One region of the Sporosarcina sp. Y1011 genome, then DNA from elsewhere that is predicted to be linked to it. Evidence: riboswitches for the same ligand, from Rfam matches in the RefSeq annotation. Region 1 holds a riboswitch; each other region holds the start of a gene.

Region 1 (10,739 bases):
AGCGGGAATAGTGGGATTTCCAGCTCTATCCATTGTATCGGGACACATATAAATCGCAGTAGCAATCACCGATAACGAAATACGCTTTCTTACATCTACCATCCAGCGCAGGCGCGTCTTCGTGGTAGCCGAAGCGGTATTAGCAGGATTTCTAGTTTATTCTATATAAAAAACGAGCCTCTCGGGACTATCCCAGGAGGCTCGTTTTGTGCTTATACTGACTCGACAACGCCCCATTGGTCGATGGCGCGTTTCAGAGATTCTGACGTTTTTGCTGCTTCTTCGAGCGGGATTTGTTTGACACTTGCGTCAATCGCCGCCCGGAATGCCTTGGCACCTTGCGTCGGTCCATCTGGATGGCCAAATATTCCGCCCCCAGCATTGACGACTAGATTATCTCCGAAATCCTTCAGCAATTGCGGCACCATGCCTGGGTGAATTCCCGCGGATGGTACTGCAAATGTTTTTTCGAAGCCATTGTCTTCTATCAGCGCTTCATTGATTGCCAACGCATCAAATTTCGAAATGGCAACATTGCCATAGGGGCTTGGGAACAAGGACAGATCTCCGCCGATGAGCCGCGTTAACTTCCCTACCAATAACGAGTAAGAGAATCCGCCGCCCGCTTGACCTGCTAGAACACCAGATAATGCGGAATGCGCCACAATTGGCAAACCGATATTGTTATTTTCACGCAGCGTTTGAAGTGCATCTAGCCCATACGCATGGACGTTGAATAACAACGCGTTCGCGCCGAGCGCAGCCGCCTGTTCTGCCTTATCATGAAGCTCATTCGTCCGCCCCGACAAGTTCACTGCATACAATGCCCGATTTCCTGTTTTATCATAATGCCGATCGATAATGTCTTTTGCTGTTGTAATTCGCTTATAAAACGGTGTTAATTCATTCTCAAAAAGAATTTCATCGTCTTTGATGAGATCGACGCCGCCTGCTAGCAGTTCTTCTAGTTGAGCGGAGAAAAAGGACAGATCCCTTCCCATGACCCCTTTGAAGATGGCTTTCAGCAATGGGCGATCCATAACATTCAACTGCTCTCGAATCCCTTTTGTACCGAATCGTGGCCCCGGAAATTGTGCAAGCAATTGTTTGCCAAAATCCAAATCGATTAATTCATAGCCTTCAAAAAAAGAAAGCTTGCCGTAGACAGTCGTGAAAATTGCGGGAAGATCTGCCGAATAGTTAGCGGATGGATAAAAGATCTTCACCGTATCCTTCACTTCCCCTTTTTCCACAGAAACGACTTCACCTTTATGGTGCTTCAATTGCTGCTGTTCAAGATGCGGAATATCTGTCCAAGACCCAATTGTGAGCCCGAGTGCATGTTGCTCCGCTATTTTTTCTTGCTCTGGATGTGTCGGAAATAGATAAGTGGCTGTAACTCCCATTAAAATTCCTCCTTGTGACTACTGTCGATGAACCAGCTCTCCAATTCTTCCAAAGAGCGTATTGTGTGACGGTTAAGTATCAAATACTTCCCGAGCTCCAACACTTTTTTCCTTCTGGTCATGCGTTTTTCTTCATCTTCTTCATAATTTAAATCGTCAATTTGTGCAATACCGATGGAGCGACGGACCAATTCGCACCCTGCATACCCCAGCATATCGGTAAAGTTCTCTTCCATTACATGCGTCAGGAAGCCGTCGAGTTGTGTATAAGGTTCATTGGATTCTTCTCTCCAAACTTTTGCGAATGTATCGGCGTACGCATACCAAGCTTCCCGCGCTTGTTCATAGCGCTTCGTTTGAAATTCAGGGTGTCCGATTCCATTTAACAACAAGCTCGCGATAAAATGCCCCATGTCAAATCCGAACGGCCCAAAACAAGCAAACTCGGTATCGAATACAACTGTTTTGTCTTCTCCCATGAAAATGGCACCACTATGTAAATCGCTATGGATGAGCGCATCCGCTTTCGTCATGAACTTATGTTTTAATTTCGCCACTTCCAGCTTTAACTGGTGGTCTTGACTTAGAAATAATACATCATTTTTCAAGCCTTCTTCAAAGAAATTGCTGTCATGCAAATTGTATGGACAATCGAAAGAGAGCTCTTCCGTCATTTCCCGCATAGCCGGATTTGTAAAAGAGGCATTCAACTCTTTCTTTAATTTTGGATCCAGGTAGAAATCGGACGTATAAAAAGTGGTCTTCGCACTGAATACACCTATGTCTTTCGCAAATACGGTAGATTCCGTCCCATTATTCAAAGCCGTGCGCCCCATTTCCATCGGATGCATGTCTTCCATCACAACAATTGCCATGATTTCATCCAGAAGATGCACTTTCGGAACAGAACCGGGAATGATGTTATCGTATTCCTGTAATACTTTCGCTTCGAGAACGACCCGGTCGATCGGGATAGGCATTGACTCTCCTACAATCCTCGCATAAGGTACAGCCTGCTTGAGTATCAAGCTCTTCTGTTCCCCCGTTAATCGATAAACATGATTTATCTTCCCATCACTTACTTCCGTCACAACAACTTGTTCTTGTTCACTAAAGAAGCCACGCTTTTTAACATACTTCACGATTTCATCGATTTCTAAAAATGCATAGGTTGCTAGTTCCTGATGACTTGATGTATTCATGTTATTTCCTCCTTATGTACTGTCTATGATGATAAAAAAACCCCTTCAGTTAAGAAGAGGTTTTTCACACAACTTCTTATCTTTCAGCATCAATGCTGTAAGAATTAGCACCGTGCTCAATTGAGTCGGTTGCCGGGCTTCATGGGGCTTTTCCCTCCGCCTGCTCCTGATAAGAGTATATTTATTATTTTTAATTACCATTAGATTCGCACAATGTTATATGAAATTATAGCATGCCTCTTACTAATTGTCTATGTAATTGAAACCCATCAAATAGTTAAAACACTGACTACATATTGCATTTTCTAAACGTTTTGTAAATCAAGAGATTCAGTTATCAAAATTGTAGTATAATTAATGAACGAATACAATATGTGGAGGCTTTAACTAAAATGACTGAACAATCTAATGAGTTACAAAAAAGTGAAGTACTTTCAACATTACAAGCGGAAGAATTTGATGTATTAATCATCGGGGGCGGCATTACGGGGGCTGGAATTGCCTTGGACGCAGCCAGTCGCGGCATGAAAACAGTGCTTGTGGAAATGCAGGATTTTGCTGCTGGGACGTCCAGTCGTTCTACAAAAATGATCCATGGCGGCTTGCGATACCTGAAAAACCTTGAAGTGAAGATCGTTGCGGAAACAGGCAAGGAACGGGCGGTCGTCTATGAAAACGGACCCCATGTGACGAAGCCCGAGTGGCTGCTTTTGCCGATTTATAAGGACGGCTCCATGGGTAAATTCAGTACCTCCATCGGATTGCGCGTCTATGACTTTTTGGCAGGCGTGAAAAAAGAAGAACGAAAGAGTATGTTGACCAGAGAAAGAGCTTTGCATGCGGAGCCTAAACTTAGGGCTGAAGGGTTACTTGGCGCTGGCCGTTTCGTTGAATACCGATCGGATGATGCGAGACTGACGATTGAAGTGATGAAAGAAGCTGTCAGTCAAGGCGCTACTGTATTCAATTATACAAAAGTGACTGATTTTATTTACAATGAAGGAAAAGTTACAGGCGTATCCGTGGTTGACCAATTAAATGGCAAAACTAGTGAAATACGCGCAAAAACAATTGTGAACGCTGCCGGACCATGGGTAGATACATTGAGGGAGAAAGACAACTCCTTGGATTCAAGGGAAATACGTTTGACGAAGGGCATTCATCTCGTTTTTGACCAAAGTGTATTTCCTTTGAATCAGATTGTTTACTATGACACGCCAGATGGCCGGATGGTGTTGGCGATCCCACGGGATGGGAAAACGTACGTTGGGACGACAGACACTGACTACAAAGGGGATATGGTTCATCCCCGAATGACCGTAAGCGACCGCGATTATTTGATGGACGCCATCGCACTCATCTTTCCGAAGTTAACCATTGCGGCGAGTGATATTGAATCCAGCTGGGTTGGGCTACGGCCTTTGATCAATGAAAAAGGTAAAGGGGCATCCGAAGTTTCAAGAAAAGATGAAATTTGGGAATCCGCTTCCGGGTTACTCACCATTGCTGGAGGAAAACTGACGGGCTATCGAAAAATGGCGGAAACGATTGTAGATGTCGTCGCTTCAAAACTCAAAACAGATACAGGAACAATATATTCTTCGTCCAGCACGAAGAATATGCCCATTTCAGGCGGACACGTCGGAGGTTCCCGTAACTTTGAAACGTTCATGTATCGCAAGATCAAACAAGGCATACAACTCGGATTAAATCAGGAAAGAGCGCAGTCCCTCGTGAAAAAATATGGCTCAAATGTAGATATCCTTTTTGATTTATTACAGAAAAACGAGCAGGCGGCGCAGGATTCTGGGCTACCCGTCTACCTCTATACGCAAGTTCTTTACTCGATCACAGATGAATTCGTCCGTACGCCCGTTGACTTTTTCTGGCGACGTACAGGCGCATTACTGTTTGACATTCAATGGGTGAACGAGTGGAAAGTGCCCGTCATTGAAATGATGAGCAAAGAGCTTGGTTGGAGTGACGCGCAGAAAGCAGATTTCCGTGCTGACCTTGATACACATTTGCATGATGCGACTGTTCCGGTTGACGGGGAATAATATCAATGGAATCGACAAAAATAGCCTTCTCCAGATGCATTTTGGAGAGGGCTGTTTTTAGATTCGTTTCACAAGCAGTCATGCTTTATCCCACAACGCAAACTTGGTTTTTACCATTCTCTTTTGCTTGATAGAGTGCCATATCTGCAGAATTGAATAACTCCTTAAAATCTATTACTTTCCCTTTTTCATTATCAGCCACCCCAACACTTGCGGTGATCGAAACGAACTTCCCTTCATGTTCCACTTCTATACTTCTAATCGTTTCCGATAGCTGATCGGCTTTCTTCTTCCCGTCTTCCAGTGAAATGTTTTTCAGAATAACGACGAATTCGTCTCCGCCAAATCGACTCATTAGGTCCGTTTCTCTGAAAACCGTTGAGCAATATTGACTAATCTGCTTCATAACAGCGTCACCCACTAGATGTCCATATTCATCATTAATGAGCTTAAAGTTATCGATATCAAATGCGATACATACGATGCTTTCATTGTCCGAGGATGCTTTTTTAAGCCACTCATTCGTGGTACTTTCCAAATAACAGCGATTGTATAGTCCTGTCAAATAGTCCGTGCTGGCTCTTTTTTCAATGGAGGAAAGGCCATGTTTAATTTCAAGCTTAAGTGCCGCTAACGCTAGTCCACTTTTAGTAATTTCATTGAGCACGGTGATGTATTCTTTTTGAACTTCATAGCCAAGTAATTTGTCATCCATGAGCTCGCATAAGTCGCATCTTTGTTCTTGTATATCTTTCAATAAATTATAATCATCATAGCTTGCTGCTAAATCCCTGGCAGTGGTGTATGCATCAAATGCTTCCCTAAATCGTTTTTGCGCTGCAAACCATTTACCAAGTAAATAATAACACTGGGCCTTTTCCCTTATAAACGAGTCTAAAATGGGATGATTAATCATCTCATCCACCAGTAGTTTCGATTCAGTTAAACCCCCAAGTCCAATATAAGCATTTGCCATGTTTAATGTGACTCTTAGTTCTAGAATTGGGCTTGCCGGTTGATGTAATTTCGCCATTTCAAGTCCGACTTCAGCCATTTCCAATGCTTCACAATAGTTTTCTTCGACAATGCATATATGACTGTAATTGCTATATCCGTTGCTAACTATATTATAATGTTTTAATTTCTTGCCCAAATGAATGCTTTTTTCGAGTGTCGCTTTTGCATTGCTGTAATCTTTGTTATAGGCATGGAGTAAAAAATACGTATTATATGAATGCAGTTTGTCGGTTTCATCGCCATATTTAGTACATAGTTCTTCATGAGCCTCGATGCTGTTAAAGGCTTCGGTTAAATCACCAATTGAGTAGTAGGCGGCTGCTAAATACGCATGAGCCGCGAGGACAAATTTATATTCATTTAGTCTCAGCCCATTTTCCAACAGATGGTGGCACCCCTCGATTGTTTCTTTGTACTTGCCCTCAGCCCTTAAAGTCAATACATTTTCAAGCAGTAGATCTAAGTCTTCTGTCTCCATATCCTTCTCCTAATTGTCGAATTTTGTAGTTTTTCGTAGACTTTATCCTAATTGTTTTAATAGTTCTATCGTATCATATTGTGAGATATTTTAGAAGTGCAGATAGTAGTTATTTTAATCTAGTGAATAATCAAGTGATTGTTTTTTTAGATTTATAGCTCATTGTTGAACACGGCATGGACAGTGGTGAATAAAAACAGCTCCATTCCACAATTGATGCTGTGAATGGAGCTGTTGTTATTGTTATTCTTATCGCTCACACGCGATCAAATCTTTATCACGATCACTTTTTTTGTTCAGATCATATACAGCTTTGGATACGAATGGAGCGTACTTTGTTTTGCCGCCTACATTTTTAACAGAGGCTGATCTTGCCACGCCGCCTTTATACACCTTGTTCAGTTCAGTGCAATTTTTGTAGCTCACTGCTTTCGGGCTAGCTGCATCTACTTGCAACGCGTTAAATGAGAAACTGATGGCAATTGCGAGTGTAAGTATTGCTGTAAGTATCTTCTTCAAACGAACGACCTCCTATTCCATAATTCTATATTATCAGCTTTCAAGCTGTATAGAAACCCTTATAAAGGGAATTCGATATATTTCTGGAATTTTTGTACTTTTAACTAAACCTTGATGTCCAATACCGTCTTAAAGCATGATTATAAAACTCTCGGTTTGTTGGACACTTCATCGATTTGGTTGGTCACCTCACCAATCTCTAACTTGCCTTGTCATCAAAAAAAGAGCTAGCGTCAAATACAAATTGTATTTGATGCTAGCTCTTTTGGATTAGCGATTATATTTTCTTTTTCTCTGTTAATTCTTTGTCGTCTAATTTGAATTCATCAGTGACATCATCGACGATGTCTTTCGTTGAATTCTTAAATTCTTTTAGTGTTTGTCCAACAGCTCTTCCTAATTGAGGCAATTTAGCTGGTCCGAAGATGATTAACGCAATCACTAAAATTATAATTAAACCGGGTACACCGATGTTTGGCATGAGTTGTTCCTCCTTTGAATTGTGGTGCATTTTATTCAGGTACGTACATCAGTATACCACTTTTTACACCTCGTGAGCTAAAAATCCCTCTTCATTTGCTCACTTTCTTTATTATGACCTGCTGAATACAAGAACGCTGATTTCAAATAAATGGATGAATAGAATAACAATTAGAAAAATTGAATCCTATTATCAGGGATACTATGAAGGTCACAGCTACACTATTTAGCCGTTTTCTCAACTCCGTTAAATGTTTGATAAGCGTATATTTTCTTTCACGCTTTTCATCACCCATCTATCCTTTTTAAGGTTAATTGGTATCAAAAAATGGTAACTATAGTTTTATTTCACAAAAAAAGCTTGAATTCATACTATTTAGATACCAAGTGTAGTAGAATTAGAGTCGCTTAGACCCACCCGAATAGTATACATGCCAGTATTGATTTATAAATAATACGACGCTTACTCGTAAAAAATATAGAAGAATGTAATGACTACCTATATTGAAGGGCTACAATTGGGGATTCAGACATTTCACCTATTTTTTTGTAGAGGTGCTTTATTATGATCTCTTGGACTGGGAAAAAGTACATAATTTGTGTTTCACTGTTTAGTTAGGTAAATAATTAGTTGTCGTTTTAATACTTTGAATTTGGAGGTTTTATCATGTCAGAAAAAGAAAAGAAGTCCTTTGAAGGTAAAAAGTCTTCGAGACGTTCATTTTTAAAGAATTCAGGATTAACGGTAGGCGGACTGGTTTTGGGTGGTGCTGTTGGTACCCTGTTGAGCAACGATTCAACAACAACCACAACAGCGGTGAAAGACTCAAGCACGTCCAAGCAGGCAGAAAACCTACATGTCGCTTTAATGTACTTTACGCCTGAGCAATACCGAACTACGGAGGCCGCAGCGGAAAGAATTTTCCCTAAAGACAAAAACGGTCCTGGTGCTAAAGAATTATTAGTTGCTTATTATATTGACCATCAATTAGCAGGTGCTTGGGGAATGGGCGCAAAAGAATACACATCAGGACCTTTTTACCCAGGAGAGCCGACTCAAGGTTATCAAGGTCGCCAAAACAGACAACAAATTTTTGAAGTAGGACTAAAAGGTCTTATGGATCAAAGTGTAAAAAAATACGAAAAAGCTTTCGATAGACTTTCAGCTGAAGAGCAAGACGCAATTCTTACTGAATTTGCTGAAGGAAAAGTAGAGTTAAAAGGAACAACTTCTACTGCCTTTTTCAACACTTTACGGTCTGCAACAATTGAAGGTGCATACTCAGATCCTTTGTACGGCGGTAATGCAGGTATGGAAGGTTGGAAGATGAAAAACTTCCCTGGTCACCAAATGAGCTTCTTAAATATTATTGAAGAAGAATTTGTAGTAGTAGAACCGATGGCATTAAACTCACAACATAATCACTAATCAGACGTACCCAAAGATAGATAGCCCAATAAGGAATTTGTAATCATTTAGAGCTTTACGATTGAGGAGGAAATAGTAATGGTGAAAAAATTACCGAAAACAGATGTAGTTATTATTGGTGTTGGTTGGTCCGGCGGTATTATCGCTTCCGAGCTGACAAAAAAAGGACTTAAAGTAGTTGGTTTAGAAAGAGGGAAAGACCGAAAAACAGAAGATTATTACATGGCGCATGACGAACTTAGATATGCGGTTCGCCATGAAATGATGCAAGACCTTTCAAAAGAAACAATCACTTTCCGTAATCATGACAAAATGCGTTCTCTACCGATGAGACAATATGGTTCGTTTTTACTTGGCGTAGGTGTTGGTGGTTCAGGAGCACACTGGAATGGTCAGAACTTCCGTTTTCTTCCTTATGATTTCGAACTGCGAAGCAAAACCATTGAAAAATATGGAGAAGGTAAAATTCCAGCTGATATGACCATTCAAGATTGGGGCATTACATATGATGAAATCGAGCCCTACTACGATCAATACGAAAAAATGGCAGGGATTTCAGGAGAAGACAATCCTTTAGGCGGGAAACGTTCAAATCCATTCCCAACTCCTGCGATGAAAAAAACACAAGCTATGCAATTGTTCGATAAAGCAGCAAAAAATTTAAAACTTCATCCATATGTTCAACCGTCTGCCAATCTATCAGAAAACTATACAAACCCTGATGGAATTTCCAGAGTGGCTTGTCAATATTGTGGATTTTGTGAACGCTTCGGTTGTGAGTACGGTTCAAAAGCAGACCCTAACGTTACTGTAATACCAGTAGCAAAAGAAACTGGAAACTTTGAAATCCGAACGCATTCAGAAGTACGCCGTATTGTACACACAGGAGGTAAAGCTACTGGCGTAATCTATACAGATATGACAACAGGCGAAGAATTTGAACAGCCAGCAGATGTTGTTGTATTAACAGGCTATGTCTTTAGTAACGTTAGACTTCTTCTACTTTCAGAAATTGGCAGACCTTACAATGCAACTACGGGTACTGGCGTAATCGGGAAAAACTATGCCTACCAAATCAGAAAAGGACGCGCAACTGGATTCTTTGACGAACAAAAGTTCAATAACTTTGCAGGTGCAGGCGGCTTAGGGATGATTGTAGATGATTACAATGGCGATAATTTCGACCACACTGATTTAGACTTCATCCACGGCGGGATGATTATCCTTGGACAAACAGGACAAAGACCTATTGCCAATAACCAAATCCCATCGGGTACTCCGACTTGGGGTGCTGAGTTTAAAGAAGCTTCTTTAAAATATACAAATGCGTCGTTAACGGTTAGTGGCGAAGGAGCATCAATGGCTTACAAACAGCATTTCCTTGACCTCGATCCTACTTATAAAGATTCATTTGGTGATCCACTGGTTAGGATTACCTTTGACTTTGAAGACCAAGACCGTGCGTTGACTAAGTTCTTAGCAGAGAAATGTGAAGCTATCTTAAAAGAAATGGGCGCAGATCATATAGATACGAGTAAAGAGCTTGGCCCATATAACGTTGCTGAATATCAGTCTACTCATAACACGGGTGGCGTAATCATGGGCGCGGATCCTGAAACTTCTGCGGTCAATAACTATTCTCAGATGTGGGACGTAGACAATCTATTTGTTGTCGGTGCTTCTTCATTCCCGCAAAATGCTGGATACAATCCAACAGGTACAGTGGGTGCATTATCTTACCGTGCTGCCGAAGGGATTCTCGCGTTCTTCGAAAAAGGCGGTCAGTTGGTTGAAGGAAAAAGCGAAAACCAATTAGTCTAATCTTCAAATTGAAAGAGTCATTTACGATTGGAATTGTATTGTTCAATTTTTAATGGTTTGGCAAAACTCTTTCTCGTATTCGTGCATCCTATCATCTAGATAAGGAGGAATTACCATGCCAAGTATCGGCTTACCGGGTTTAATACTCATTTTAATACTAGCTCTCGTCATCTTCGGTCCTTCCAAACTACCTCAATTGGGGAAAGCGGTTGGAGAAACTTTAAAGGAATTTAAAACTTCTACTAGAGATATCATCAATGATGAAGAAAAAGACGAAACGAAGTTAGATGCTAGTGAAACAGACGTTGAAAAGAAAATCTAATGTAA
Region 2 (10,739 bases), on a different contig from region 1:
TATCAAACGTTTTTTATATCACAATTGGTCTCATCATATTGACCGTTGGGTATGGCGCATTTGCCCCTGAAAGTTTTGAAGCAATTACAACGAATATTAAAAACGTTGTTGCATCAACTTTCGGTTGGTACTATATGTTACTCATGTCATTTATGTTAGTCCTGAGTTTCTATTTCATCATAAGTCCATATGGAAAAATCCGTCTTGGAAAAGATACAGATCGTCCGCAATTTTCTACAATTTCATGGATTGCCATGCTCTTTTCTGCTGGGATGGGTATCGGACTGGTCTTTTATGGTGCCGCAGAACCATTGTCACATTTTGCAATCGATCCCGCCACGGAAGCTCCAAATACGGATGCGGCTTTTAAAGAAGGGCTACAACAGACTTTCTTCCATTGGGGGCTCCATGTGTGGGCAATGTACGGCGTAATCGCACTATCTCTTGCCTTCTTCCAGTTCCGCAAAGGCGAACCAGGATTAATTTCAGCAACACTGAAGCCGATATTCGGGAAAAAAATGGTAGGTCCGTGGGGCGTTCTCGTCGATGTACTCGCAGTATTCGCGACATCGTTTGGAGTTGCTACATCTCTCGGCTTCGGCGCTGTTCAAATTAATGCAGGTCTTCATTACTTATTTGACGTTAAAATTAATATCTTTTCTCAAATTGTCATCATTGGGGTCGTTACTGTCCTATTCATCGGATCCGCCTGGTCGGGACTTAGCAGGGGTATTAAATATTTGTCGAATACCAATTTAGTACTTGCACTCGCACTTCTCGGATTTGTGGTTATAGTGGGACCGACATTGCTTATTTTCAATATGTTTACTGATTCGTTTGGGGGTTATTTATCAAATCTCGTTCAAATGAGTTTTCGCACAGCACCTTTAGACTCTAGTGATCGTAGTTGGCTTGACAGCTGGACTATTTTCTACTGGGCTTGGTGGATCTCATGGGCACCGTTTGTCAGTATGTTTATAGCCCGAGTTTCAAAAGGACGTACCATTCGCGAATTCATGATTGGTGTACTTGTTGCCCCTACGCTCCTTGGATCATTCTGGTTTTCAGCGTTTGGAACAACAGCCATCGATATTCAGAAAAGCGGCGTTCTCGATTTGGCGAAAGCCGATACGGAACTAGTCATTTTTGAAATGTTTAGTGCAATGCCTTTGTCTATCGCCGTTTCAGTATTTGCCATATTACTGATTGCATCCTTTTTCATTACGTCTGCAGATTCGGCAACTTTCGTTTTAGGCATGCAGTCGACAAACGGTTCGTTGACACCACCTAATACAGTTAAACTCATTTGGGGTATCATCCAATCGACAATTGCCCTCATTTTACTTTCTGTCGGTGGACTTACGGCCTTGCAAAACACCATTATTATCGCGGCGCTGCCATTCTCATTCGTCATGTTGCTGATGGTTATCTCATTTATCAAAGCTTTGAAAGTAGAAGCTAAGTTAATGAAGCTAAAAAAATGATTTGAAAAGGCGATTCCTGAGATGGAATCGCCTTTTTCTTAACTTTTGATAAGAACCTTTTCACGTTGTCTAACCATATATAAGAAGTCTCCGATCAATGCGCTCGCTGTCGGATACATGCCTGCTCCCGGGCCTACAAGAGTAAGGGACCCTAGATAATCAGTTTCAACAATAATTGCATTATCAACACCGTCGACTCCATATAACGGATTGTCAGGACCAATTAGTACCGGTCCCACACTTCCTCGCAAGACACCCTTTTCATCAATTGAAATCTCCGCGATATGCCGATAACGAAGTTTCCCTTTTAACGCTTCTGCAACATCTTCAGCTTTAACTCCATCGATTCCCACAGTCGGGATGTCTCTCCAATCAGGCTGGGCACCAAATGATAGTGCACTTAAAATCATCAGTTTTCGAAAAGCATCTTTACCACTAACATCGTCAGTCGGATCTGCTTCCGCATAACCAAGCTCTTGTGCTTCAATAAGTGCAGCCTTAAACGAAACTTTCTCTTCCCGCATCTTTGTCAGGATGAAATTTGAGGTTCCATTTAAAATCCCTCTGACTCGTCGTACTCGATCTGCAGGCAACAAGTTTTTTACTGTACGGATAATTGGTACTCCACCCGCTGTAGTTGCTTCATAACCGACCTGAACGCCTCGGAATTCCGCGTGTTTCAATAATGCCGGACCATGTGTCGCGAACATTTTCTTATTTGCCGTTATAATGTGTTTGCCTTTTTCGATTGCATCTGAAAGATACGTATAGGCAGGTTCCTCACCAACAATTGCCTCAAAGATGAAATCAATGTCCGGGTTCATCAGTATGTCCTGGATGTCTCCCGTCACTTTTACCCCGGGTGTTGCTAGACGCACTTTCGCTACATCGCGAACAAGGATGGCAACTATATCGATTTCGCAGCCTGTTTGCTGCTTAATCTCATTCTTTCTTTCATTCAAAATTCTGTAAACCCCTTCACCTACAGTGCCGAAGCCGAGTAGAGCAACCTTGATTGACGGCATTTCGCCACCTCCATGGACTGCTTAATAACAAGTCCCCATTTTTCAGTTTCATTTAAATGGCTATAGGGCGTAACAAACTAAGAGGATTGTCATAGCCATCCTTCTTCCAAAAATTATACTGTTACAGCTACTGCTGCTTCAATAGCCTGCGCTAAATCTGCAATAATGTCTTCTGCTGATTCAAGACCAACCGATAGTCTAATTAGTTCCTCGGTAACGCCTGATTTTTTCAAATCTTCAGGGCCGAGCTGCTGGTGCGTTGTTGATGCAGGATGGATGATCAAGGATTTTGCATCGCCAACGTTAGCTACGTGCGACCAGATTTTAACGTTGTCAATTACGTTTCGACCAGCCTCACGCCCGCCTTTGATGCCGAAAACGATAATGGAGCCGAAGCCGTTTTTCAAATACTTTTTCGCAAGGTCATATGATGGGTGATCTTCGTTCCCAGTATACGTTACCCATTCAACAGATGGATGCTGTTTCAAGAATTCTGCCACTTTGATAGCATTTTCATTATGTCTTGTCACACGCAGATGCAAGGTTTCAAGTCCTTGTAAGAAGTTAAAGGCACTATCCGGATCCAAGCAAGGTCCAAAGTCTCGTAACAATTGAACACGTAGCTTAGTGGCAAACGCCGCACCTGCAGTGTCAATTCCATAACGAAGGCCATGGTAAGATTCATCCGGCTCAGTAAAGCCTGGGAACCGTCCTTGTGTCCAATCAAACGTACCCGCGTCAACAGCAACTCCACCGATTGTTGTACCATGTCCGCCAATCCATTTCGTTGCAGAGTGGATCACGACATCTGCACCAAATTCGATTGGATTTGAACCGTATGGAGATGCAAACGTACTGTCTATAAGAAGTGGTAGACCGTTTTCATGTGCAATGTCCGCAACTGCTTCAATATCAAGCACATGTAAACTTGGATTACCAATTGTTTCTGCAAATAAAGCTTTTGTTTTATCTGTAATCGCTGCGCGGAAGTTTTCAGGATCCGTTACATCGACAAATTTTACATTGATGCCGTAACGCGGAAGCGTATTAGCAAATAAATTATACGTACCACCATACAAATTGCTCGCCGCGACAATTTCATCACCTGCGCCTGCGACATTTAAGATTGAAAATGCAATAGCCGCCATTCCTGAAGATAATGCAACTGCCGCCGTTCCTCCTTCAAGAAGTGCAATACGTTCTTCAAAAACAGCAACGGTTGGATTTGTAATACGCGTATAGATGTTGCCTGCTTCTTGCAGTCCAAACAATTTTTGAGCATGTTCAGTATCACGAAATACGAATGATGAGGTTCTATGAATAGGAACTGCACGAGAACCTGTTACAGGATCGGGTTTTTGTCCACCGTGTAGAAGAAGTGTTTCAGGTTTAAGTTTTGTCAAAGTCATTACCTCCAAAGTTTTTTAGATGGAATTGATTGTGATCTGCGGAGGCGCTGGGGGTATTTTGGAAATAAAAAATAACCCCCTTCGCTTAAGAAGAGGGTTACGCTTTCGCTTTTTCCTCCCCTTATCTTTCAGATCATTCGAACCGACCTGTAGGAAGTAGCACCTTTACAAGCTGGTCGCTTGTCGGTTGCCGGGCATCGCAGGGCCTATTCCCTCCGCCGCTCTTGATAAGAGTTTGTATCATTCAGTTTTCCATCTTGTGACATAGTATAGTAGATATCGCGAGACAAAGTCAAGAGATTATTAAATAATTTTTCTGAACCTTGCGTTTACCTCTAATGTTACAATTAATTTACCAATGTTTTGGAGGAATGGTTATGTGGTTATGGATTACAAGTGTACTAGTTTCGGGATATGCCATCGGTTGCTTGCATGGATCGGTTGTCGCACAGATAATTTCGGGCGTTAACCTAAAAGATACCGGGGTGAAAAATGCCGGTGCTTCGAATGCCACAATCGTTCTCGGGAAAAAATTCGGCGCACTTGTTGCTGCAATTGATATCGGTAAAGGTGCAGTAGCTGTCCTATTTGTACGATACTTTGCTGTAAATGCCGGACTTCCAGGGGAAATTGTAGCTTTACTATTATTCCTCGCGGGTACTGCAACCGTGATTGGGCACAACTTCCCGTTTTATATGAAGTTCAACGGCGGTAAAGGAACCGCCACGATTATTGGCGTACTGCTCGCCATCGACTGGCAGGTTGGACTCATTGGCTTTGCATTATTTGTCATCGTGGCGCTTGTAACAGACTTTCTCGTGTTTGGCGTGCTGATGCTGTACGTGACGCTCATCGCGATGGCAGTTTGGGCAGATGGATACTGGCCCATTATAGCGGCAGTATTCTTATTCGGCATCGCAATTTGGAAACATATCGAGAATTTCCGTCGGATGAAAAACCGTAGCGAGAAACAGGTTTCTGCAGTTTTCAAAAAGAAAGCATCTTAAAACTGAGAACCCCTCGTTTGAAGGTTCTCAGTTTTTAATGATTAAAAAGAGTAATGGAACTTCAAGGTAATATTGAAACCACTGAAACTAATTTATAAAGGGTGGTAACTTCCGCTAATCGCGTCAAAAATCATTTGACGTTGCGCATGTCCTTCTTGACCATACTCCGCTAACCAAAACGGCCGATGAAAGAGTGCACTGCCCACCAGTTGAATTTTAGGAATTGTGATAAATTTAGCTTTCGACGATGTATGATCAAATACAAATTTCTCTGCAATCTTTTTTGCATCATCCTCGCTAACCATAACAGTTGGTATTTGCTCCATTTCAATATGATTATTTGAAAATTTAGGTTGTACATCCACTATTGCCCCCTTACCGCTGAGGGCATCAACTGTACAGCCTATTTTCCCTTTAAACGCTAGTAAACTTTTCGCGTATACTTCGAACTCAAAAAAGTAGTAGGGATAGTATATCAATTGACTTATATGAATTTCTGCCCGCCTATCGATTTTTTGAAACCCACGAAGGATATCCTGTTTTTCAAACGTTACATCTTGAGTTAGTATTGCATTCATGAGTAACCACGCTCGTAGCCTTCCGTTTCTTTCGCTAAAAATTTGGAGATATTTTTAGCTTCAGGAGCTAGACTTCGGGAGATATTCCGGTCAAACTCTTTTGTAAATATGCGTTTTCTTCTCGACTCCTCAAATACTTCTTGTATTTCTTGGGATGGCTTGCTGCCAAATCGGCTACCAATAATCATCCCAATGATTGATACTAACAAGCCCGCTAAGAATGGGTGTAACCCCGTCGGACCTTCCAAACTCATCGAAGTCCAAAGAATATTAGTAGACGCTCCGCCAATCATGGCACATAAACAACCGATATAATTAGCCTTCTTCGAATAAACAGAAGCAACATAAGGTACAAGGAAACTATTTGCAAGTGTGCCAAAAGCAAAAACAACTAAAGCAAAAATCGACGGTGGTTCATAGATAGCAACAACAACTCCGACAATTCCGCCCGCTAGTATACACAACCTAGAGACAAGTACCATTGTTTTCTGACTCGCATTCTTATTAATGAACCGTTGGTAGACATCTCGGGAAAGAATGGAGCCCGCCTGCATCAGTATAGAATCCGCTGTAGACATGACGGCTGACATAATCGCCGACAAGAGAAGTGCTGCAAAAATACCAGGGAAAAGAGTATAGGCTAATTCCGTTATTATCATTTCTGGATCAGCGATATTAGGCAATAGAATAATTCCGATAAGTCCTAAAATATATGGAACAAAGATAAAGAACTGGTTCCAAATAGCACTTATCAAAACCGCCCCTTTGACCGTTTTAGTACTTTTCATCGACATATGTCTAACTACAACGTGCGGGAGCCCCATATAACCAATTGAGTAAATTAGAATGGCACCCAATACGACTCCCCATTGGCCATAAAAGGCTAAGCCTTTCCCCCAAATGCTTAAATAAGTAGGATCAATTTGTGCCAAAGAGGCATTTAGTCCGGATATGCCGCCTACGTGGAAATAAGCCAACCACCCGATACCAACCACTCCAAGCACCATAATCATCCCTTGTATAAAAGACGTATACGCAACAGCCAAATAACCGCCCGCCACTGTATAAATAATAATGACACTAACACCAATAACCAATGACAATTCATATGAAAAGCCAGTAAGTGTTGACATCGCTTTTCCCGCAGCTATAAATTGAGCACAAACATATCCAAAAAGAAAGACTATGGAGATAATGGAACCTACAACACGTACGCTGGCACTTTCGAATCTCTTTTCCAAGTATTCAATCGGAGAAAGTGCTCCTAATTTTTCAGACATTCTTCTCATCCGTTTCCCCAAAACGGAAAGGTTAATAATCGACCCACCCGCATCACCAATGGCATACCACACAGCGTACCATCCATATTGGAAAGCCATTGCAGGTGCACCCATAAACATAAAACCACTCATTGCGGTAGTCTGCATCGTCATCGCAGTAACCGCTGGGCCAAGGGACCTGCCTCCAAGTAAATATTGTTCTGTGGACTCTGCAGATTTACGTGAGAACCAAAGACCGATCCCTAAAAGAACTGCTAAATAGACTACAAAAATTATTCCATCCATACTCACGGCAACACCCCCCTTTTAACTATTATTTTCTTCCTCATCATCTTCTTTTTTCATCTTAAAATACATAAACACTGCTAGTCCAACCCATATGAATGGCCATGGAATAATCCACCAAAATGTTTCCGCTGGTAAATTGAACAAATCGTCACCTCCTAATCACAAAGTTATACTTTCATCAGAATAGGAAGCAGAGGTGAATACACACCTCTACCCATTTGTATCATTCGTTTTCTTTAAACACTTTCTTTACAACAGCAATAATGAAATCTACATCTTCGTCAGTGCAGGACAATGGCGGACTGAGTGCTAAAATATTATTAAAACCAGCTACCGTATCGCCATTTCTCCCGATAATAAGTCCATTTGCCTTGCATTCCCCGATAATTTTGGCGACACGTGCATTGGAAGCAGGTTCTTTCGTTTTCTTGTCTTCAACTAGTTCAATTCCTAAGAGGAAACCGAGACCGCGGATATCACCAACAAACGGGTGCTGCTTTAGGCTTGCCAACTCTTTTTGAAGACGCTCACCAAGCTCGGCAGACCGTTCAATAAGGCTTTCCTTCTCAATAATTTCGAGGTTCTTCAATGCCACGGCACAAGCTGCAGGATTCCCGCCAAAAGTATTGATATGACGGAAGTGGCTATTTTCTTCACCTGTGTCAAACTTTTCGTAAATATCTTTTCGCACAGCTGTAACAGATAGCGGTAAGTACGCGCTTGTCAGCCCTTTTGCCATCGTAATAATGTCCGGCTTTACGCTAAAGTGCTGATGGCCAAATGCTTTCCCAGTTCGTCCGAATCCACAGATAACCTCATCAATGATTAGAAGGACGCCGTGGCGATTACAGATTTCTTGAACTTTTTCCAAGTAAATCGGATGTGGGATCAAGACTCCGCCACCAGTAATAAGAGGCTCCATAATAATCCCGGCAATTGTTTCTTTCTGCTCCCAAATAACTTTTTCTTCAAACTCTAGCGCACGTTGTATGTTGTATTCTTCAACCGATTGATTTGCCGGCCTACGGTAATTATCAGGTGGTGCAATATGCAGAAAACCTGGAACGAGCTGTTCATATTTATATTTCCGTAGAGCTTGACCAGTGGCTGAGAGCGCGCCCATAGAACTACCGTGGTAAGCCCTGTAACGTGAGATGAATTTGTAACGTGACGGTTCCCCATTTTGCTGATGGTATTGGCGTGCAAGCTTAAATGCCACTTCGTTTGCATCAGATCCGCTATTCGAATAAAAAAATACATAATCGCCTCCGAGCATTTCATTCAACTTTTCAGCAAGCTCAATGGCAGGTTCATGGCTTTGAGTCATAGGTGCATAGGCCAGTTTTGTCATCTGTTCATACGCAGCTTTCGCGAGTTCCTCACGCCCGTATCCGACGTTCACACACCAGAGTCCAGACATGCCATCCAAGTAACGATTACCTTTATGATCGGTGATCCAAGCCCCTTTTCCGCTTTCGACGATCATCGGAGGATTCTTTTCATTGTAGGCGGAAATGTGATGCCATATATTTTGACGATCCTTTTCAACTAATGATGATGTATCCTTTATCACTTTTGTCATTTTCTTATCCCTCTTTCTCTATCAATAAGTAGTAACAAATCAATTCCGATTACTTGGGAAGTCGAATGCAACACCTTTTTTATGGTCTGTAGTTTCTGGCCATCTTTCTGACACCGTTTTAATTTTCGTAAAGAATCGAACAGTATCCGGTCCGAACATATGACTTTCACCAAATTTTGAACGCTTCCAGCCTCCAAAGTTGTGATAGCCTACTGGAATCGGAATTGGTACATTGACACCTACCATGCCGACTTCGACCTTCTCCGTGAATTCGCGGGCTGCAGGACCATTCTGCGTAAAGATCGTGACCCCATTTCCAAATTCATGTCCGTTTACCAAATCAATCGCTTCACCCAGATTGTTTACACGAACTACTATCCTTGCCGGTCCAAACACTTCCTGCCGATAAACCTCCATATCCGGTGTAACGTTGTCCAGTAAAGTCGCGCCTAAATAGTACCCATTGCTATTTTTGCCTACGTCGGGATTACGGCCATCTACACAGAGTTTTGCCCCTTCTTGTAAGCTGTTTTCAATCGATTTGAGTACTGCTTCTTTGGATTGTTGTGTGATGACCGGCCCAAAGTCGGCTTGTTCATCGTCATACGAACCCACTCTCAACTCTTCTACTTTTTTTATTAACTTCTCGACAAATATGTCGGCCGTCTTTTTACCAACAGGCATCGCGACAGACAGAGCCATGCAACGCTGAGAAGCCGCTCCATACGCAGCCCCTAGGAAAGAGTCAACTGCAAAATCGATATCAGCATCAGGCATGATGATCATATGATTTTTCCCACCACCGAATGCGGCTACCCGTTTATGATGTCGACTGGCTTCCTCATAAATATATTCCGCCACTTTTGTGGAACCGACGAAACTGACTGCCATCACTTTTGGATGTGTGATTAACGCATCCACCGCTTCCTTATCACCATTCACCACACTCCATACCCCAGCAGGAAGCCCCGCCTTTTTCCAAAGCTCCGATATGAACAGTGCAGAATTTGGTACGCGCTCAGAAGGCTTTAATACAACAGAGTTTCCGCATACAAGTGCCATTGTTGTCATCGCAACCGGTACCATTACCGGGAAATTGAAGGGTGAAATACATGTGACAACGCCGAGCGGCTGTTTAATGGAGAAGGAGTTAATGCTTCCGCCTACATCAGTGGAATGCTCGCCTTTTAATAGATGCGGTGCATTAATTGCAAAATCGACCGCTTCAATTGCACGGCTAATTTCTCCTTTTGCATCCGAAATTGTTTTTCCGTTTTCCTGCCCAATCGTTCTAGCAAGTTCATCAGTTGCATCAATTAGCAACGTCCGGAAGTTGAATAGTACTTCTACCCTTTTTGCAACGGGGGTTTTCCTCCATGTGTTAAAAGCTTTATCTGCAGCCTCTACGGCTTGGTTCACATCTGCAGCTGTTGCGTAAGGACAGTCAGCAGTTTTTTCTCCTGTGGACGGGTTATAAATAGGTCCATAACGTTCAGATTCCCCTTCCGATTTCACCCCGCCTATAAAATGATATATCTTGTCCACCGATTTCTTTTCGCCTACAACACGATCTAGCTTGTTCATAATTTAATTAACCCCCTGTTTTCGTTTTTAAAAATTGATAACACAATTCCTTTCGAGCATTTAAAATTGCTAAACTGAATTCCGCTTTGCCTTATCAGTATATTAATAGAAATTTTGACTTCTGCTTTACGTTTTGTAAAATCAAAACCACATTGACTATACATTTTGTCCAAAATTGAAAGTAGTTCAATTACAACACCTACTCCAATCAACATATTTGACTACTGCACGAGAGGAAACCTCCCTATTTAAGACTCCTACGCTAGATTAATCAGTACACAGTCTAGGGTTCAGATAATCAACATCAAAAAAATAGCGAGCCTTAACTCCAGTAATTATCGGAGTTAGGCTCGCCTACGCTATATTCATATGTCCAACTTATATACCTATATCAAGCTTCGTTTGCCTTAAATACCTTCTTCATAACTGCGATAATGAAATCAAAGTCTTCATCGGTACAAGACAACGGCGGGCTCAGCGCCAGGATATTATTAAAGCCTGC
Region 3 (10,739 bases), on a different contig from region 1:
TGGGAAGAGACAGATCCATTTTTGTTGATGGCTGAAGATTTTTTCGAACGAGGCACTTTTGGACCGCATCCGCATCGCGGTATTGAAACGGTCACCTATATCATCGATGGAAATCTTGAGCACCATGACAATAAGACAGGCGGCGGGGAATTGCACCCTGGGGATGTTCAGTGGATGACAGCAGGTAAAGGGATTATTCATTCAGAAGAACCTGCGATTGGAGAAATAGTGAATTGTCTGCAATTGTGGGTTAATCTCCCGAGTGATAAAAAAATGACGGAACCACGTTACCAGAACATGCGTGCAGAAGATATGCCTGTTCGTCAAGAAGACGGTGCAACGATTCGTGTATTTTCGGGTTCTTCGGCTGATGTAATTGCTGATACGAAAAATCATGTATCCGTTACGATGGTTGAGATGAAATTAGAGCCGGGTGCTACTGTTATACAAGATCTTCCGGGAAATTATAATGGGTTTATCTATATAATAGAAGGAAAAGGTACATTCGGCAGTGACAGTACGGAAGGGAAGAAGGGTCAGGTTCTCTGGCTGGAACGAGGAGTGGACGGTGAGCAGTCTGAAGTGGGAATTCACGCGGGAGAAAATTTGCATGTTATCTTATATGCAGGTCAGCCTATCGGAGAAACAGTGGTTGCGCGCGGTCCATTTGTGATGAATTCAGAAGAAGAAATCATGCAAGCTTACAAGGATTATAGAGAAGGAAAATTCGAGTAATGTAATACGGAATCATAAAGTATGAAATATTCCAATAGATTTGCTATGCTTTTAGTAGAAATAAGAAAATGGGAGTTGCTGATATGGATAAAAAGGCGGAATATGTAGCGAGTTTTAAAGAGGCAATGGGGAATTACCCGACGGGAGTAACAGTCGTAACGGCTTTTGATGCGGATAAAAAACCGATGGGTCTAACGGTTAATTCATTTGCATCTGTATCTTTAGAGCCTTTGCTCATATTATGGTCAATTGACAAAAGAGTATCCACTTATAACGATTTTCTGAAGACTGACAAGTTTTCGGTGAATATTTTGGCGTCAGATCAAAGCGATTTATGTACGTTATTTTCCAGCAGAGTAGCCGATCGATTTAGCCAATGTGATTGGAAGGAGTCGGATTTGAATCTGCCGGTCCTCCCAGAGGCACTGTCCGTTCTGCAATGTAAAACGGTTCAACAAATCGAAGCCGGGGATCATACGATTTTTATCGGCGAAGTATTGGATATTCAGAATGAAAGTAAAGAACCTCTTCTGTATCACCGCAGAACTATCGGTCCAATTCCTAAAGATTTTTATAGCTAAGTAGAAGTATTGAATATTGTTCATAGTCTGAGCGCTGGAGGCCTACCTAAGCGCCTAAGCGTATTTGAAGGTAACATTTATTAGAACTTGCACGGCTATCCGTATAAATCACCGTTCGAAAAGGCCTGTCATCACTTGTTGATGACAGGCCTTTTTATTTTGCCAAGGAAACAGAAGTCTTGCTGACCCCTTTACGTGAGATGGCCAGCACGAGCACTAAACCAGCCGCCATCAGTACACCATCAAGCAGAAGCGGCATGCCCCAGTCGCCTGTGCTGTCCCGAAGAACGCCGGAGACAACAGGCGAAAGGACCGCTCCGATTTCTCCAATCAAATTAAGCATCCCGAACATGGACCCTCTGCTTTTTTCGGGCGTTAAGTCGGAAGCGAGTGCATGTGCAACCGGCTGCAATGCAAAAAAGAATAGTCCTGAAACGAATAAAATGATAGACATAACGACGGGACTATTATTACCCAACATTACATAAGCTGCGAATATAAAAATGGTTACGGTCAGTACGGCGGTAAGTATAGCGAGAATATTACGCCGCCCGTTTGGACGATCCGCAACCATGTCGGAAATCTTCCCTCCGAGAGGGAAACCGATGATACCGGCCAAGCCATTGAATGACGCAATCAGTGCAGCAGCCATCAATGCTCCACCGCCGAAATCTTTGACGATGGAGACGGACCAAAAGCCGTAAAACCATAGATGCCACATGACAGGGATGAAAAATAAGTACAATAAGAATAGGTTTTTATTAGCCAATAACGGCTTTATTTCAGATTTCTTCGTCATGTATAAATAAAGTATTAAGAGCGGACATAATGCCACAAGTATGATAGCGATTGCAATAGAAGACAAACCTAGTTTAACCGAAAAATAATAAATACCCATCACTATGACTAGAAAGACTGCGGAGTACATGGACATGTGCAGCAGCCCTTTGCTAAATTGTGTTTTAATGCCTGGCGAGGATAAATCTACAGGTACATTTGGATTATGTTTCGGCTTCATAAATTTAAATAGCAGGAATGCAACGACAAGCGTAATGATCCCAGTCACAAAAAAAGGGAAACGCCAAGCCTCCTCTCCCATAAATGGTTCTGCAATTGTTAAAAGATAGGGGACCCCGAGTGTACCGGCTGTTAGTCCGACAGATAATCCGGTAAGCGCCACGCCCATTCCCAATCCGACTTTTTCGGTAGGTGTATGATATGCGATATAAGAGCGGTCATTCGAATAGAATACACCTTCACCAAGCCCTAATAGAACCCTGAAAAGGATAAAGGCGATAAGGCCACCGACCAATCCGGTTAGCAAGGTGGCAATCCCTGCCCAGACAATACTCAAAATAATTATGGCACGATAGCCGAAGCGGTCTCCGAAGTAACCACCAGGAAACTGCATTAGCATGAAGCCAGCAAAAAACAAACTACCGATTAATCCGCCGATACCATGCGGATTTGCTACGTCTGCAAAAAAGGAAACTTCATTTTCAATCATATATGTAACAATCGGACCAGTGGCTACCCGGTCAACGTAAGAAACGAACCAGCCCAAAAATAATAATCCCCAAATCGTATGATACCTTTGCAAACCCTCTTTTTTCATTTCTCACACCTCCAATTCCGTTCTATATATAAAAATGCCTCTCTATTTTTGATAGAGAGGCATTCGATAGATTATCGCCTATTCATCAGTTCCAAACATCTTGTGCGATAGACACAACGTGGCGAACTTTTTCCCACTGTTGCTCTTCTGTCAAACGATTGCCTTCTTCTGTTGAAGCAAAACCACATTGGGGGCTTAAACAAAGTTGATTCAACGGAACATGTTTGGCAGCTTCCGATATTCTCACTTTTATCTGTTCTGGATCTTCCAAATCACCGAATTTAGAAGTGATTAATCCTAATACGATGTAAAGATCCGGACGGTTGACGTGGCGCAACGGCTCAAAACTGCCTGAACGTTCATCATCAAACTCTAGGAAAAGGCCGTCAACATCCAATTTGCCAAAGATAGTTTTGGATACATTCTCATAGCCACCACTTGAAAAATAGGTTGATTGGAAGTTGCCACGGCAAATATGCATCGTAATGAGCAAGTCGGCTGGTCTTTTTGCGATGGATTCATTAATTGCCCGAGCGGAAAGTTGAGCGATGTCATCAGGATCTTGACCTTTCGCTTTCAATGTCTCTCTTCCTTCTTCCGACAAAAGGGAAGCCCATGACGTGTCATCGATTTGAAGATAACGGCATCCTTCATCGTAAAGCGCCTGAATTACGTCTTGATAGGCTGTTACCAAGTCATTAAATAATTCTTCGTCACTTGAATAGATCCCTTCTTCGAATGTCGCTCTGTGGAGCAGCATATTCGGGCTTGGAATCGTGAATTTAGCAACCGCATCTCCCGCGACACTTTTCAGGAACTTGAAATGTTCAATCATATAATGATTGCTGAAACCGATTTTCCCTGTCACTTTGATGCCGTGTGCTCTCGTTTGAACGCCATTGAATTGAAGACCTTTATCAGTTTCGTAAAATTCAACGCCATCGAAGCCGGAAAGGAAATCGAAATGCCACCATTTACGACGGAATTCTCCGTCTGTCACAGTCTTCAGTCCGGCCTTTTTTTGATTTTCTACTAGCTTTGTGATTTCCTCGTCTTCGATTGTCTGTAATTCTTCGGCAGTGATTTCACCGTTATCTTTTTGAAGGCGTGCTTTTTTTAGACGCTCCGGGCGTAAGAAGCTCCCGACGTGATCCGCTTTGAATGGTGCAACTATTTCATTTCGTTCTTCTACTGTTTTTGTCAATTTATATTCCTTCTTTCTCATTAACTAGTATTTTTTTACGAGTACTTAATTACGTACTGCAACTTGGGTATATGCTTTTTTCAGTGCTTGCTCAAAATCTTCAATCAAGTCGTCCACATGTTCAAGGCCTACAGAAAAACGTAGTAGGCCATCCGTAATCCCACGTTTCTCCCGTTCTTCTTTCGGCATAGCAGCATGGGACATCGTAGCAGGATAAGAAAGGATTGATTCAACCCCGCCTAGACTCACAGCGAAAACAGGTATACGGACATTGTCAACAAATGCTTTTGCTGTAGCTCTATCTGGCAAACGGAATGACAGAACCGCTCCTGGACTAGTTGATTGTTTCGCATGGACTTCGTAACCTGGGTGACTTACCAACCCCGGATAAAATACCTCTTCCACTAAAGAGTGTTCATTCAAATATACGGCGATTTTTTGAGCCGATAAGGATGACTGAGTTAGACGAGCTCCAAGCGTTTTAATCCCTTGAATTAACGAATAGGAATCTTGAGCACCCAATATAGAGCCGAAAGAGTTCTGGATAAACGCCAATCGATTTCCAAGCTCCTCATCCTTCGTCACTGCCAAACCGGCAATAATATCGCTATGTCCAGATAGAAACTTCGTAGCGCTATGAACAACGATATCAACGCCAAGATCAAGGGGGCGTTGGTATAGTGGCGACATGAATGTGTTGTCGAGGAACGTCAGACAGTCATTCGCTTTTGCAAGTTCGACAATGGCTGCAATATCCGTAATACCCAATCGAGGATTGGAAGGTGTTTCTACATAAATTACTTTTGTATTCGGCCGGATTGCACTAGCGGTTTCTTCTAAATTAGCCAGATTAACAAATGTATGGTCGATACCGAACTTTGGTAGGACTTGGGTTACAAATCGGAATGTACCGCCATAGACATCTTCAGTAACAACGATATGGTCACCTGAAGAAAGGAGCATGAAAGCGGAGGAGATGGCAGCCATCCCAGAAGCAAATGCTAATCCGCGTTCACCGCCTTCCAATGAGGCTATTGTTTTTTCCAATGCATCTCTCGTTGGATTACCAGAACGGCTGTAATCATAGGGCCCGAATTCGTCAAAGCTTTCTTGATGAAATGTTGAAGATAAGTAAATAGGTACATTCACTGCACCCGTTTTCCGTTCGGAATCTCCACGTGTCGATGCGTGTATAAGTGTCGTTTGTAATCGTTCATTATTGAGACTCATTGTTGAAGCACCTCGCTTTTTAATGTTGAAAACACTTGCTTTAGATCCGCAATCAAATCTTCTACCTCTTCCACTCCGACTGAGAAACGTAAAAGACTATCGTCAACGCCCCGTCGTATTCGTTCTTCACGTGGTATGTCCGCATGTGTCTGTGTTGCTGGGTAAGTAATAAAACTCTCCACGCCTCCGAGACTTTCAGCAAATGTAATAAGTTTTAGATTCGCTAGGAAAGGTCCAACCCATTCACTATTTTGCAAGCGGAAAGAAAGCATACCGCCTTTCCCTGGATAGAGAACGTCCGCTACATTTGGTTCGCTCTTCAAGTAATTTGCGATGATCTTTGCATTTGCATCATGTTGCTTCATTCGTAAGTGCAGTGTTTTTAGTCCCCTAATGATTAACCATGAATCAGAAGGTGACAGAACTGCACCGATAGCATTATGGTTGGTTGCCAATACTTCACAGAGCTCCGCGCCTTTTGCGACTACAAGGCCGGAAAGGACATCGTTATGTCCTCCGATGTATTTCGTTGCGCTGTGTATAACAATGTCTGCGCCTAGTTCAATTGGTCTTTGGAAATAAGGCGTTAAAAATGTGTTATCGACAATCAGTAATAAATTATGCTTTCGGGCGAGTTTCGCGTATTGACGTATATCAAACTCCTGCATAAGTGGATTTGTCGGTGTTTCGATAAATAGGGCTTTTGTCTTCGCAGTTATCAATTTCTCAGTTTCATGGACATCAGTAAAATTCGTATATGTTGTTCCGATTGAATAGACATCGGAATACTGCTTTAATAGGCGATAAGTACCCCCGTAAATATCTTCCGGAACAATCAATTCATCCCCGGGACGGAAAAGTGACAAAACAAGCTGAATCGCAGCCATCCCTGAACTACATGCAAAACCAGCATCACCGCTCTCTAAATCTGCAATGCCTTCTTCTAAAATGGAACGGGTCGGATTTTTCGTCCGCGTGTAGTCATAGCCAGTTGACTGGCCTAATCCTTCGTGTTTATAGGCGGTCGATAAATAGATTGGTGGGTTCACAGAACCAGTTTTCGGATCACTGTTATTACCTAATTGTACTAGTATTGTTTCCAAACTTCGTCTTGTCATTGGATTCACTCTCTCCTTTTAAAATCAAAAAGAGGACCCTCTATAAGGAGAGGGTCCTCGAAATGTCGAAGTCAATCTCCTTATCTTCTAGGTAAATAGATACCTATTGGACTTAGCACCGTACCTATACAGGTTGGTTGCTGAGACGTCATCGGGCCAATCCCTCTGTCTCTCGTGATAAGAATAATATATGAAATTATTTGAATATACAATTTAGATTATTCTACCATGGCATGAATAATAAAACAAGAACCAGATTCCTAATGCCTTTCGCGAAGCAGCTGCATTCGTTGATTGAACAAACTAGGATAAGATAGAAATCCGAGTAAGACACTGGTTACTGCTGCGGTCGTTAATAAGAGAAAGATAATCAGCAATTGAAACTGAACAGCTTGAATCGGGTCAGCTCCCGCAATGATTTGACCACTCATCATACCAGGCAGTTGAACCAATCCCATCGTCTTCTGACTTTCGATTGTCGGAATCATACTAGCTTTGATTGAATTGATCAGTTGTCTATGAATGGCTTGTTTTGGCGTTCCCCCAAGTGACAGGATAAGTTCCGTTTCGTCGCGATGCGTTTCAACCTCTGCCGTAAAGCGGTTAAGGAAAAGGATTGACAATACCATCGAATTACCGATAATCATGCCGCTAATTGAAATGATATATTGCGCAGTTGCGGGTACAATCTGGAAGCCTAGTAAAATACTTTGGGTTAGCACTTCAACGAAAATTAAGGTGACTGCAATTTTCCATGTAATTCCCTTGATAGCTGTCCCTTTCTTTCTGGCATTTTGTGTCGCAGCTACAATCATCAAAGTAACCATTAACACGATATACAAAATATTTTCTGAGTCGAAGACAAATTTAAGAATGTATCCGACTGCGAGAAGCTGTATAATCGACCGGATTGTTGCAATGATTGTGTCCTTTTCTAATCCTAAACGGAGCGTCTTTGATAATACAAGGGGAATGATAACGAATATAAGGGTGATGGCTAATGTTAAATAAGTCATACGGAGGATACCCCTCCTTCTACAAACTGCCTCACAAATTCATTCGTCGATGATTTTAATAAGTTACTTTCACAGGTTTCGATGATTTGCCCTTCCATAACAACCCATGTGTAATCACCAATTGATAAGGCTTGTTCCAGATTATGTGTAATCCAGATGATTGTTGTACCATATTTCCGATTGATTTTGACGATTAATTCCTCGATTTCAGTTAATGACGATCGGTCTAAAGAAGAGGTGATTTCATCGAGCAATAAGATTTCCGATTTATTGATCAATGTACGGGCAATTGATACTTTTTGACGCTGTCCGCCTGATAATTCGTCGATTTTTCGGTGCAGAAATAGTTTGTCGAGGCCGACATCATCTAGAATTTCAACTGCATCTTGTTCTGGCAGTTTTTTACCTTGAAGTTCTAGGGGCAGTGCTAAGTTATGATAAATAGTACCCTTTATCATTGGTGCACTCTGAAGTGCAATGCCGACATGACGCCGTAGTTCAACAGGTTCATAGGTGGAAATGGGTTTGTCATGAATATAAATTTCCCCGGAAGTGGGGGATATCAATCCATTACACAATTTGAGCAACGTTGTCTTTCCCGCTCCCGAAGGACCGACGAGTGTCGTAATTTTGCCTTTTGGGAAGGAGCCCGTCACGTTTTTTAAAATATGTATATCCCCTATGGAATAGTCAACGTTATAAAAATGTAATGCAGGTTCATATAAATTGGACATGCTAATCGCTCCTAGATCTTCTTATTAATAATGATTCTAATCTAAGGGCTGTATTCATGCAAGGAACATTGATTCAAGCTCTTATAATTCATTAAATGTTTAGTACTATTCATATAGCGTTTTGTGCTATAGTGACGACTATATTGTGGCTTCTACTATTCCTTGAACTGTAAAGTAGACTTTTAACCAATGAAACTTAATGCTGGTTTAAAACGTATATGTATTGAACAAGACGACTTTTTTAAAAAAGAGAGGGGTCCAAACGTTTTGAGTTTGGACCCCGTTTTTTTCCAATATGAGATACTCGGTTGGTTTAATCGTATGGAGGTGCAATGATGGAGAGCAAAACTGAAACTGCAGTGTATTGGGCACTTCTGAGTCACGCACAATGGAACATGTATATCGCAGCGACAACAAAAGGGCTTTGTTATGTTGGTTCTTTAAATGCATCATCCGCGGAATTAGCTGTATGGGTGAAGAAACGGATTTCGGACCATATTCTAATTGAAGACGCCGACGTTTTGCAGCCGTATGCAGTTGAACTGATTGATTATTTGGAGGGGCGGCGAAAAGAATTTTCATTGCCGATGGATCTTCACGGTACGCCTTTTCAATTATCAGTCTGGAATGCATTGCAAGAAATCCCATACGGCCAGACTGTGTCATATTCAGATATTGCTGAACGTATACAAAAGCCAAGTTCGGTCCGTGCAGTCGGAACTGCGATTGGCGCAAATCCGGTATTAATGACCGTACCTTGTCATCGTGTCATTGCTAAAAATGGGAAATTGGGCGGTTTCCGTGCTGGTTTAGAGATGAAAGAGCAATTACTTCGACTGGAAAATCATTTGCAATGGTAGTGGAAGAAAGGCGAATGATAAAGAGATTGTATTATTATCTCTTTATCACCGTTTCTTTATTGGTTACATCGAGTACGTCAAGCAGGAATACAAACACTGGTATACCGATAATCAGACCCCAGACACCGAAGAAGTGTTGAGAAAAAATAAGTACAACGAACGTGTAAAAAACAGGTAAGTCGGTTTTGGAGGACATCAGTTTTGGATTTAATATATACGCTTCAATTCCATGAATAATCATAATCGCGATAAGGACATAAACAACTTTAAGTATTCCCCCGATTGTAAAGGCAATTAAAGTTAAAGGCACCAGTGAAATGATCACGCCTGCTACCGGTATAAGGCCTAAGAAGAAAACCATTATTGTCAAACCAACTATTTGTGGGAATCCAAGTACAATTAATATAATTACCGTTAAAAACGTATTAACAATTGCGATAATGAATTGAGCTTCAATTACTTTACCGAATGTGCGTGCAAACTTTTTTCCGAAGAATTCGATTTCATAATAAAAAGGAGCTATTTTGCTGTCTTTAAATTTGCTGGTGAATTCTATTAAGCGTGGTTTTTCCAATAGGAAAAACAAACTCAAAATTAAAGCAAGCAACACTTGAATACTCGTTTTGCTAATATCGGAAAAATATTTTACCAGAAACGAAAAACCGTTTTCCAAATAGGCAGCGATTTGATTGGTAGAAATGATGGATTCTAAATAGTTAAGCAAAACATTGTCATGAGGCTCAGCATAGAAGTTGGTAATGCGCTTAATAATTTGACTGATTTCCATTGTGATTAAAGGCAGATACTTTACAATACCAAACATTAATAAACTCACGATTACTGAATAGAGTAGAATCACCAACACCTTCCGGTTTAGGCGCACTCGTTTGACCGTAAATTCAACTAGTCGATTCATGAGGAAAGCGAAAATAAAGGTAAGTAAGATTATATTCATCATACTTCTGACGCTGAAAAGAATTAAAATAATTAAAGCAAAGATAATAATACGACGGGGTCCCTTTTTCTCGAAAATATCAAATAATCCACTCATCTGAACTGTAGCTCCTTCATTATTAGTTTGAAGTGATAAATCTTCCTATCATTCATATTAGTATTGACATAAATAATAGAGTTTACCATTCACTCGTAAAAGAATATGTATTATCTAGGCGAAGGAGTTTTAAACCAATTAGGTTACCTCCCTTTAGTGTTTGATTAATTATATGATACATCGAGCAATAAATGAAATTTTGGGGCATGTTTTAATGAGTGGAAATGGCTACTCAATAAGCTCAGAATGTTGCAACTGCATTATACCTCCTTTACCTTCATTAAATAACAGAAAACCATCCTTGCATATCTAACAAGGATGGTTTTACTTTGTTCTGCCAACATTTACTTTTTCGTAGAACGATATAAATCAACCATTGCCTTTTTTCGATCACCAAGAGTAGCAAAATCAAGAGATAACTCTTCATGAATGCCATTTTCATTAATGGTTCCTGTTCTAATTTTTTCGGACAACGTTTTACCCTTATTCAATTTATTACTATCATCTTTTTTCATGCCGATACCTCCTTTACTAATTGATTCTTTTTAATATGGCTCAAAAGCAATTGATTCATGTAGGATATATTTAACTAATA

Evidence for each region. Region 1 has a riboswitch for S-adenosylmethionine ahead of mtnK (S-methyl-5-thioribose kinase). Riboswitches for the same ligand answer to the same signal wherever they lie in the genome.
Region 2: it holds a riboswitch for S-adenosylmethionine, as region 1 does, so the genes downstream of both, AC25Y5_RS04020 (O-acetylhomoserine aminocarboxypropyltransferase/cysteine synthase family protein) here and mtnK (S-methyl-5-thioribose kinase) in region 1, are expected to answer to the same signal.
Region 3: it holds a riboswitch for S-adenosylmethionine, as region 1 does, so the genes downstream of both, AC25Y5_RS12890 (methionine biosynthesis PLP-dependent protein) here and mtnK (S-methyl-5-thioribose kinase) in region 1, are expected to answer to the same signal.

Annotation. Positions count from the first base shown of each region.
Region 1 is NZ_JBYHFP010000030.1:39-10,777, forward strand. It holds gene AC25Y5_RS18385 (2,3-diketo-5-methylthiopentyl-1-phosphate enolase) at 213-1,406, opposite strand; gene mtnK (S-methyl-5-thioribose kinase) at 1,406-2,608, opposite strand; SAM riboswitch class I at 2,682-2,784, opposite strand; gene AC25Y5_RS18395 (glycerol-3-phosphate dehydrogenase/oxidase) at 3,001-4,668, shown strand; gene AC25Y5_RS18400 (GGDEF domain-containing protein) at 4,754-6,163, opposite strand; gene AC25Y5_RS18405 (excalibur calcium-binding domain-containing protein) at 6,413-6,682, opposite strand; gene tatA (twin-arginine translocase TatA/TatE family subunit) at 6,960-7,163, opposite strand; gene AC25Y5_RS18415 (gluconate 2-dehydrogenase subunit 3 family protein) at 7,830-8,591, shown strand; gene AC25Y5_RS18420 (GMC family oxidoreductase) at 8,670-10,412, shown strand; gene tatA (twin-arginine translocase TatA/TatE family subunit) at 10,528-10,734, shown strand.
Region 2 is NZ_JBYHFP010000002.1:368,069-378,807, forward strand. It holds gene AC25Y5_RS04010 (BCCT family transporter) at 1-1,484, shown strand, start outside; gene AC25Y5_RS04015 (homoserine dehydrogenase) at 1,523-2,509, opposite strand; gene AC25Y5_RS04020 (O-acetylhomoserine aminocarboxypropyltransferase/cysteine synthase family protein) at 2,623-3,912, opposite strand; SAM riboswitch class I at 4,037-4,152, opposite strand; gene AC25Y5_RS04025 (glycerol-3-phosphate acyltransferase) at 4,296-4,925, shown strand; gene AC25Y5_RS04030 (hypothetical protein) at 5,018-5,503, opposite strand; gene AC25Y5_RS04035 (sodium/proline symporter) at 5,500-7,068, opposite strand; gene AC25Y5_RS04040 (hypothetical protein) at 7,090-7,215, opposite strand; gene AC25Y5_RS04045 (aminotransferase) at 7,295-8,653, opposite strand; gene AC25Y5_RS04050 (CoA-acylating methylmalonate-semialdehyde dehydrogenase) at 8,693-10,237, opposite strand; gene AC25Y5_RS04055 (aminotransferase) at 10,629-10,739, opposite strand, start outside.
Region 3 is NZ_JBYHFP010000011.1:54,320-65,058, forward strand. It holds gene AC25Y5_RS12865 (pirin family protein) at 1-735, shown strand, start outside; gene AC25Y5_RS12870 (flavin reductase family protein) at 819-1,316, shown strand; gene AC25Y5_RS12875 (MFS transporter) at 1,471-2,931, opposite strand; gene AC25Y5_RS12880 (5-methyltetrahydropteroyltriglutamate--homocysteine S-methyltransferase) at 3,017-4,135, opposite strand; gene metC (cystathionine beta-lyase) at 4,181-5,365, opposite strand; gene AC25Y5_RS12890 (methionine biosynthesis PLP-dependent protein) at 5,362-6,483, opposite strand; SAM riboswitch class I at 6,561-6,667, opposite strand; gene AC25Y5_RS12895 (ABC transporter permease) at 6,744-7,499, opposite strand; gene AC25Y5_RS12900 (ABC transporter ATP-binding protein) at 7,496-8,233, opposite strand; gene AC25Y5_RS12905 (methylated-DNA--[protein]-cysteine S-methyltransferase) at 8,569-9,093, shown strand; gene AC25Y5_RS12910 (AI-2E family transporter) at 9,128-10,144, opposite strand; gene AC25Y5_RS12915 (hypothetical protein) at 10,489-10,659, opposite strand.